Regions from separate parts of the Streptomyces sp. NPDC058000 genome, predicted to be linked through region 2. Evidence: predicted binding sites of a transcription regulator. Region 2 holds the regulator's gene; the other holds the start of a gene.
What was found. The regulator HspR, encoded in region 2, represses chaperone genes until heat shock. The targets are predictions, from matches to a motif close to TTGAGNNNNNNNNNCTCAA.
Positions count from the first base shown of each region.

Region 1: the regulator HspR is predicted to act here: its motif matches at 2,887-2,905, upstream of lon (endopeptidase La).

Region 1 is NZ_JBHVQS010000007.1:82,259-86,410, forward strand. It holds gene ACFVT2_RS10270 (spermidine synthase) at 1-702, opposite strand, end outside; gene ACFVT2_RS10275 (rhomboid-like protein) at 906-1,760, shown strand; gene ACFVT2_RS10280 (pentapeptide repeat-containing protein) at 1,907-2,770, shown strand; gene lon (endopeptidase La) at 2,928-4,152, shown strand, end outside.
Region 2 is NZ_JBHVQS010000096.1:5,205-9,356, forward strand. It holds gene grpE (nucleotide exchange factor GrpE) at 1-122, shown strand, start outside; gene dnaJ (molecular chaperone DnaJ) at 168-1,346, shown strand; gene ACFVT2_RS41545 (heat shock protein transcriptional repressor HspR) at 1,348-1,803, shown strand; gene ACFVT2_RS41550 (hypothetical protein) at 1,882-2,286, opposite strand; gene ACFVT2_RS41555 (pyridoxamine 5'-phosphate oxidase family protein) at 2,797-3,201, opposite strand; gene ACFVT2_RS41560 (Uma2 family endonuclease) at 3,244-3,825, opposite strand; gene clpB (ATP-dependent chaperone ClpB) at 4,017-4,152, shown strand, end outside.

The DNA of each region.
Region 1 (4,152 bases), on a different contig from region 2:
GGTCCGTACACCCTCGAATCCGGCATTTCCCAGCGCCCGTTCGAACTCCGACGACGGCTGGGCCGACCACACGGCGAGCACTCCGCCGGGGGTCAGCCGGTCCCGGCAGGCGGCCAGGCCGGCGGGGGAGTAGAGCCCGTCGTTGTCCTCGGTGACGGTCCAGTCCGGGCCGTTGTCGATGTCCAAGCACAGCGCGTCGTACGCGAGTTGGCCGGCGCCCTCGCGCAGGTACGCCACCAGGTCGGTGTGCCGGACCTCGGTGCGCGGGTCGGCCAGTGCCGGTCCGGAGATCGCCGACAGCGGGCCGGAGCGGTGCCAGTCGATCACCGCGGCCTCCCGCTCGACGACCGCGATCCGGCCCCAGCGCGGCTCGGCGGCCGCCCGGGCCAGCGAGAAGCCCACGCCCAGTCCGCCGATCAGCACCGAGGGCTGTGCGCGGTCGGGCGGCAGCGCGGTCAGTGCGGCGTCCACCAGCAGTCGTTCGGAGCGTCCGTCGGAGGTGTCCATCAGGAAGCAGCCGTTGGCGATGATCTCGTAGACCGGGTCGTCCCCCTTCCCGGGCGGGGCAAGGGCGTTGGGGTCCCCGGCGGCCGGGCCCCGGCGCCGCAGCACCACCTCTCCGTAGGGGCCCGCGCGCCGGTCGAGGGTGCGTACGGCCGGCTCGGGGTCGGCGGTCGGATGCCAGGGGTGGGCGGGATCCATGCGGCCATCTTGGCCAACTCCGCGTGCGGTGGTCCAGCGTCGGGCGGACGGTGGGACGGGGCGGGTACCGCGTCCGGCGCGGCGGACGCAGTGCATCGCGCGTGAGTTGAGGGTTGTGATGGATATCACTCACACAGCTGACTCATGGGTTGGCCGTGCACAGTGGATCTCGGACGGTGCGCGGGGTCGTGGAAGGACCTGGGATGGCGAGTGCGGTGGAGACGGCCGGCGGTGCGTCGGCCGGGGACGGGGCGAGTGAGGGCGCTCCGGTGCTCCTCCCCGGGATGCCCCGGCAGCGCGGTGCCGCGGCCGCACCGGCCGCGGACGTCCCGCAGGTCGTGGCGGCGCCGTCGGACGCCCCGGCCCGCCGCCCCTGGACGGGCCTGCACCCCTGGCGGCTGCTCCCCACTCCGGCCGGCACCCCCTTCACCTTCTGCTACGCGCTGCTGCTCGTGGCCACCTCGCTCTTCGCCGAGCAGGGCGACCCCTCCCTGGTCTCCGCACTGCTCCAGGGCTCCAGTACGGACGTGGTCCACCTCGCCCAGGCGCCGCTGCTGGTGCTGGTCGCCAGTGCCCTGTGGATCGCCGGCGGGCTGCTCTCGGGGTACGCCGTCGCCTTCCTCTTCGTCCTGACCGCCCTGGAGCGGCGGATCGGCGGGGTGCGCACCGCGGCGGTGTTCTTCGGCGGGCACGCGCTGGCCACCCTCGCCACCGAGATGCCGGTCGGCTTCTCGGTCGCCGCCGGGGGACTGCCGGACAGCTCGTTGCACCGCCTCGACTACGGCATCAGCTTCGGCGTGATGACCTGCGTCGGGGCGCTCGCCGGACTGCTGCCCGCCTGGGTGCGCTGGCCGCTGCTGGTCGGCGCCGGCTACCAGGCGGTGTCCGGCCTGCTCGCCTACGTCGACCCGATGACCGACTGGGGTCATCTGCTCTCGCTCGGCCTGGGCGTCGCCGCCTGGCCGCTGCTCCGGTACTGGCGGGCGCAGCGCTCCGGGCCCGCCCCGCTGCTGGGCGACCTGGGGCACCCGGCGCTGCGGGCCACCCGGGCGTCCTGACCCCGACACCGCCCGCGCGCACGGCCCGCCGGACACGCCAGCAGCGGCGGTCGCGGAGCACGCCGCGGAGCACATCACGGAGAATGGGGTCCTTCGCGGGCGCTGTGACGGAGGGCGTCCGCCGGCCGCAGGAGCAGAGAAGAACCGTGTCGCACGAGCGCCGCCGCCCCGCCCAGGACCGCACGTCCGCCCCGCCGCAGGCCCCGGACGAGGCCCGGCTCCCGCTGCTCTCCGACTGCGGCAACTGCTTCGGCCTGTGCTGTGTGGCGCTGCCGTTCGCGCGCTCGGCGGACTTCGCCCTCGACAAGGAGGCCGGCCGGCCCTGCCCGAACCTCCGGACCGACTTCCGCTGCGGCGTCCACCGCGACCTGCGGCAGCGCGGCTTCTCCGGCTGCACGGTCTTCGAGTGCTTCGGCGCCGGCCAGAAGATCTCCCAGGTCACCTTCGAGGGGAAGGACTGGCGGACCGCGCCGGAGACCGCCCGGCCGATGTTCGACGCGTTCGCCGTGATGCGCCAGCTGCACGAACTGCTCTGGTACCTGACGGAGGCGGTGGCGCTCCCGGAGTGCCGCCCGGTGCGCGAGGAGCTACGGGCCGCCCTGGAGGAGACCGAGCGGCTGACGGCGGGCACCGCCGAGGAGCTGGCCGGGCTGGACGTGGCCGCCCACCGCGGTGTGGTCAACGTCCTGCTGCTGCGGGTCAGTGAGCTGGTCCGGGCGAAGGTCCCGGGCCGTAAGAAGGAGCGGCGGGGCGCGGACCTGATGGGGGCGCGGCTCAAGGGCGCCGACCTCCGGGGCGCCAACCTGCGCGGGGCGTACCTCATCGCGGCCGACCTCCGGGGTGCCGACCTCCGGTCCGCGGACATGATCGGCGCCGACCTCCGGGATGCCGATCTGCGCGGCGCCGACCTCACCGGCAGCGTCTTCCTGACACAGGCCCAGGTGAACGCGGCCCGGGGCGACGCGACCACCCGGCTGCCGCGCGGGCTGCGCCGCCCCGCCCACTGGTAGCGCCGAATCCCTCCCCTTCCGGTGGGGGCCCACGCCCCCTGCCCCGTAACCGAGTTGCCCGGAGCTGATCGCTCACAGCGAACATGCGGCGGGGAACAACGGCAGGCCGCTCGGCATTGAGTGGGTAAAGCTCAACTTGCTTGCCGAAGGGGAGATCATGACTGCTGATTCGGCGTCCACGGCGCCCACTGAGCCCACCAGGCTTACCCTGCCCGTGCTGCCCCTCGACGACGAGGTCGTCCTGCCCGGCATGGTGGTGCCCCTGGACCTGTCCGACGCCGAGGTGCGAGCCGCAGTGGAGGCCGCCCAGGCCGCCGCCTCGTCAGGCCCGTCGGGCAGCAAGCCCAGAGTGCTGCTGGTGCCGCGGATCGACGGGACGTACGCGGCGATCGGCACGCTCGGGCGGATCGAGCAGGTCGGACGGCTGTCCGACGGTGACCCCGGGGCCCTGATCCGGGGCCTGGGCCGGGTGCGGATCGGCTCCGGCACCACCGGCCCGGGCGCCGCGCTCTGGGTCGAGGGCACCCCCGTCGAGGAGACGGCGCCGGACGCCCTCCCCGGCGCGGTCGGCGAACTCGTCACGGAGTACAAGGCGCTGGCCACCAGCTGGCTGCGCAAGCGCGGCGCCTGGCAGGTCGTCGACCGGGTCACCGGCATCGACGACGTCCCCACCCTCGCCGACAACGCCGGATACCTGCCGTTCCTGACGAGCGAACAGAAGCTCCAGCTGCTGGAGACCACCGACCCGGTCGCCCGGCTGAAGTACGCCACCGACGTGCTCCGCTCCCACCTGGCCGAGCAGGACGTCGCCGAGTCCATCGCCAAGGACGTCCAGGAGGGCGTCGACAAACAGCAGCGGGAATTCCTGCTGCGGCGGCAACTGGAGGCGGTCCGCAAGGAACTGGCCCAGCTCAACGGCGACCCGGAGGACGAGGGCGACGACTACCGCGCCCGGGTCGAGGCCGCCGACCTGCCCGAGGAGGTCCGCACGGCCGCCCTCAAGGAGGTCGACAAGCTGGAGCGGGCCAGCGACCAGAGTCCCGACGGCTCCTGGATCCGCACCTGGCTGGACACCGTCCTGGAACTCCCGTGGCACGAACGGACCGAGGACGCCTACGACATCGCGGGCGCCAAGCGGGTCCTGGACGCGGACCACGCCGGGCTGGAGGACGTCAAGGAGCGGATCACCGAGTACCTGGCGGTGCGCAAGCGGCGGTCGGAGCGCGGGCTCGGCCTGGTGGGCGGGCGCCGCGGCGGCGCCGTACTGGCGCTCGTCGGGCCGCCGGGCGTCGGCAAGACCTCGCTCGGCGAATCCGTCGCGCGGGCCATGGGGCGGAAGTTCGTCCGGGTCGCCCTCGGCGGCGTCCGGGACGAGGCGGAGA
Region 2 (4,152 bases):
AGCCGGGCACGCAGAACGCCAAGTCCGCCTCCGAGAAGGAGACCAAGGGCGCCAAGGGCGGCAAGGGAGCCAAGGGTGCCAAGGCTGCGGACAAGGAGAGCGGTGGCCCGGACAAGGGCTGACGTACGGGCCGACGAGAGAACCGCCCGGAAGGAGGGACGTCGAGGATGAGCACCAAGGACTTCGTCGAGAAGGACTATTACAAGGTCCTCGGCGTCCCCAAGGACGCCACCGAGGCGGAGATCAAGAAGGCGTACCGCAAGCTCGCCCGCGAGTTCCACCCGGACGCCAACAAGGGCGACGCCAAGGCCGAGGAGCGCTTCAAGGAGATCTCCGAGGCCAACGACGTGCTCGGCGACGCCAAGCGTCGCAAGGAGTACGACGAGGCACGGGCGCTGTTCGGCAACGGCGGCTTCCGGCCCGGCCCCGGCGGGGGCGGAAGCTTCAACTTCGACCTCGGCGACCTCTTCGGGGGCGCCGGGGGCGCGGGCGGTTCCGGCGGGTCCGGTGGCTTCGGCGGCGGGATCGGGGACGTCTTCGGCGGCCTCTTCAACCGCGGCGGCTCCACCACCCGTACGCAGCCGCGCCGCGGCCAGGACATCGAGTCCGAGGTGACGCTCAGCTTCACCGAGGCGGTCGACGGGGCCACGGTCCCGCTGCGGATGTCCAGCCAGGCGCCCTGCAAAGCGTGTTCCGGCACCGGCGACAAAAACGGTACGCCTCGGGTCTGCCCGACCTGCGTCGGCACCGGCCAGGTCAGCCGGGGCGCGGGCGGTGGCTTCTCGCTCACCGACCCGTGCGCCGACTGCAAGGGCCGCGGCCTGATCGCCCAGGAGCCCTGCGAGGTCTGCAAGGGCAGCGGGCGCGCGTCCAGCGCCCGCACGATGCAGGTCCGCATCCCCGCCGGCGTCTCGAACGGGCAGCGCATCCGGCTGCGCGGCAAGGGCGCCCCGGGCGAGCACGGCGGCCCGGCCGGCGACCTGTACGTGGTCGTCCACGTCGACGACCACCCGGTCTTCGGCCGCAAGGGCGACAACCTCACCGTCACGGTGCCGGTCACCTTCCCGGAGGCCGCGCTCGGCGGTGAGATCAAGGTGCCGACGTTGGGCGGCCCGCCGGTCACGCTGAAGCTGCCGGCCGGCACCCCCAACGGACGCACGATGCGGGCCCGCGGCAAGGGCGCGGCCCGCAAGGACGGCACCCGCGGTGACCTGCTGGTCACCATAGAGGTGGTCGTTCCCGGGGACCTCGGCGACAAGGCGAAGGAAGCGCTGGAGTCCTATCGCGAGGCGACCGCGGGCCCGGACCCGCGGACGGAGCTGTTCCAGGCCGCGAAGGGAGCATGAGATGGACAGCCGGGGCGGGCAGCGTCGTAACCCCTATGAACTGACCGACGAATCGCCGGTGTACGTCATCTCCGTCGCGGCCCAACTCTCCGGCCTGCACCCGCAGACCCTGCGGCAGTACGACCGCCTGGGCCTGGTCTCTCCCGACCGCACGGCCGGTCGGGGGCGCCGCTACTCCGCCCGCGACATTGAACTGCTGCGCACCGTCCAGCAGTTGTCGCAGGAGGAGGGCATCAACCTCGCCGGCATCAAGCGCATCATCGAGCTGGAGAACCAGGTCGCGGCCCTCCAGCAGCGGGTCGCCGAACTCCAGGGCGCCCTGGAGGGCGCGGCCAGCACGATGCGGCAGCGGGAGGCGGCGGTGCACGCCTCCTACCGCCGCGACCTGGTGCCGTATCAGGACGTGCAGCAGACCAGCGCGCTGGTGGTCTGGCGGCCCAAGCGGCCGTCGGAATGACGCCGTAGCGGACGCGATGAAGGGCCGGGGTGGACACACCACCCCGGCCCTTCGCATGTCGTTGTCGGCTCCGTGCGGTCAGCAGCCGTTGTACCCGGCCGTCGGCATCGACAGCCGGCGGTGCACGTGCGACTTCATCGCCAGGGTGTAGACCGGTTCGTCCAGGTCGGTGGTCTCCAGTCGGACGCCCGCCGCCGCGCACCGTGCGGTGAACTCGTCGGCGCCGTCGATGGCGGACTCCAGCGCCCGGCGGTTGGGCGTCACGAACACGTCGACCAGGCCCTCTTCGACGTCGCGCCACAGCGCGCTGTGGTCGGCGCGCAGCTGGTGCAGGCTGAGCTGGCAGGTCAGGCGGTAGTCACGGGCTGCCGCCCACTGTTTGCACATGGCGTGCTGGCTGCGGTCATCGACCAGGAACGGATCCTCGTCCAGCTCGGACAGCGGCATCAGGCAGGCGATCGCCGTCACTCGGACCGAGTTCATCGTGCCCTCCGGGGCGTGGCGACTGTGGGGGCGACGATACCCCCGCCAAGGGCCCGGGGAGGAGGGGCTGCGCCGGGCGGCGAGGCATATCCGCAGGCATGGCAGATCTTCCAGCCGTCCTGATTCACGGCCAACTGGCCTCCGCACCGGGGGCAGCTCTCGGCGGAGGGGCGGGGTCGGGCCGTCCGTTTCCTGGGTAGGCGGCGCGGAACGGTCGTCGTGTTGCCCGATACCGACGCCATGCGGCCTCCAGCTGCCGTCTTTTGCCTGGGACAGGGCCGATGCCGCTCGTCGATGTGCGGAGGTGTTCGGTTCCTGCCGTTCTTGAGTACCAGGTGGGCGCCGGATGACGGATCTGGAGGATGCGGTTTCGGCCAGGTCCGGACCTGTGTGTGGTGGCTGGGTGGCCGGTAGCCGTGCCGGCAGTGAACGCGGGCCGGTGGACGGCCGATTCGGCGGCGGTGCTGGTGCTGGTGAGGCGGGTGTGGTGTCGCGGGGTGGGGCGGGCGCTCAGGCCCGGCCGAGGGCCTTCGTCACCGCGATCTCGATCATCACGCGGTCGGGGTTGGGCTCCGGGGTCCGGCCGTACCGCTCGGCGTACCGGCGCACCGCGTCGGCCACCGTCTCCGCGTCCGTCCGCACCCGGGCGACGCCCTCCAGGGTCGCCCAGCGACCGCGGTCCACCTGGCACACCGCCACCCGCGCCCCGTCGGCGCCGGCGGCGAGGACGTTCTTGACCTTGGTGCTGTCCTTGCGGGTGATGATCCGCGCGATCCGCTGCCCGGCGTCATAGGTGACACCGACCGGGACGACGTGCGGGGTGCCGTTGGCCCGCAGGGTCGTGAGGGTCGGCATCTGGTACTCGCCCCAGAAGGCGAGGTACTCGGGGGACAGCGCGCTCAGGTCGTGGGCCATGGGGGCCAGGGTAGTTGGCGCGGTGCGGGGCCCGGCAGGGGATCAGAGGAAGTCGGTGGTCTCCAGGTCGAAGGAGAAGGGGGCGGGGAGGGGGAGGGGATCGCCGAAGGGGGCGGTGTGGGTGGTGAGGTAGTCGTCGCCCTTCGGCTCGCTGAAGACCGTGACCGCGGACTTGCTGCGGTCGACGAGAAGATAGAGCGGAATGGCAGCGCGTGCGTAGGCGTGGCGCTTGGCGACACGGTCGTTGCGGGGCCTGCTCGATGTCACCTCGACGACCATGGCGACGCCGTCGCTGGGCATCCATGGCTCCGCACCCCGGAAGAGACGCATCGCGTACGGGGCGATGGTGGCGTCGGGGATCACGTGGTCCGCGGGCTGGTCGTCCGCGCTGGGAAGGACGAGTCCCTTGTACCCCGAGATCTGCATGTCGGTCGCGGACCTTCGTGTCACCTGCCTGCCGATGATGCCCAGGTAGTCCTCATGGTCGCCATCCGTCGGCGGTGTCACGACAATCTCCCCCTCGATGAGCTCGGCCCGGAAGCCTGTCGGAGTTTCCAGGGCCAGAAAGCCCTTGAGGAGGGAGTCGTCCTGCGTGGGCATCGGCTCGTGTGCCATAGCCGTCATGCTGCACCTCCTTGTGGTCGGAGACCAGTGTTGCTCGATGAGGACAGTGACACGGGCATATTCCGAGGCGGTTTCGCTCGCACGAGTGAGGCTTGAGTGGAATAGACTCAACTTATCGTACGTTGAGCAAGGCAGGATTGGATTAGGGGAGCGCGCGGAGCGCCGGAACGCACGAGGAGGACCAGGAAGACGTGGACGCCGAGCTGACCAACAAGAGCCGGGAGGCGCTGAGCGCCGCCAATGAGCGGGCGATCACCGCCGGGCACGCGGACATGACGTCCGCGCATCTGTTGCTCGCGCTGCTAGCGGGGCGGGCCGACGACAACG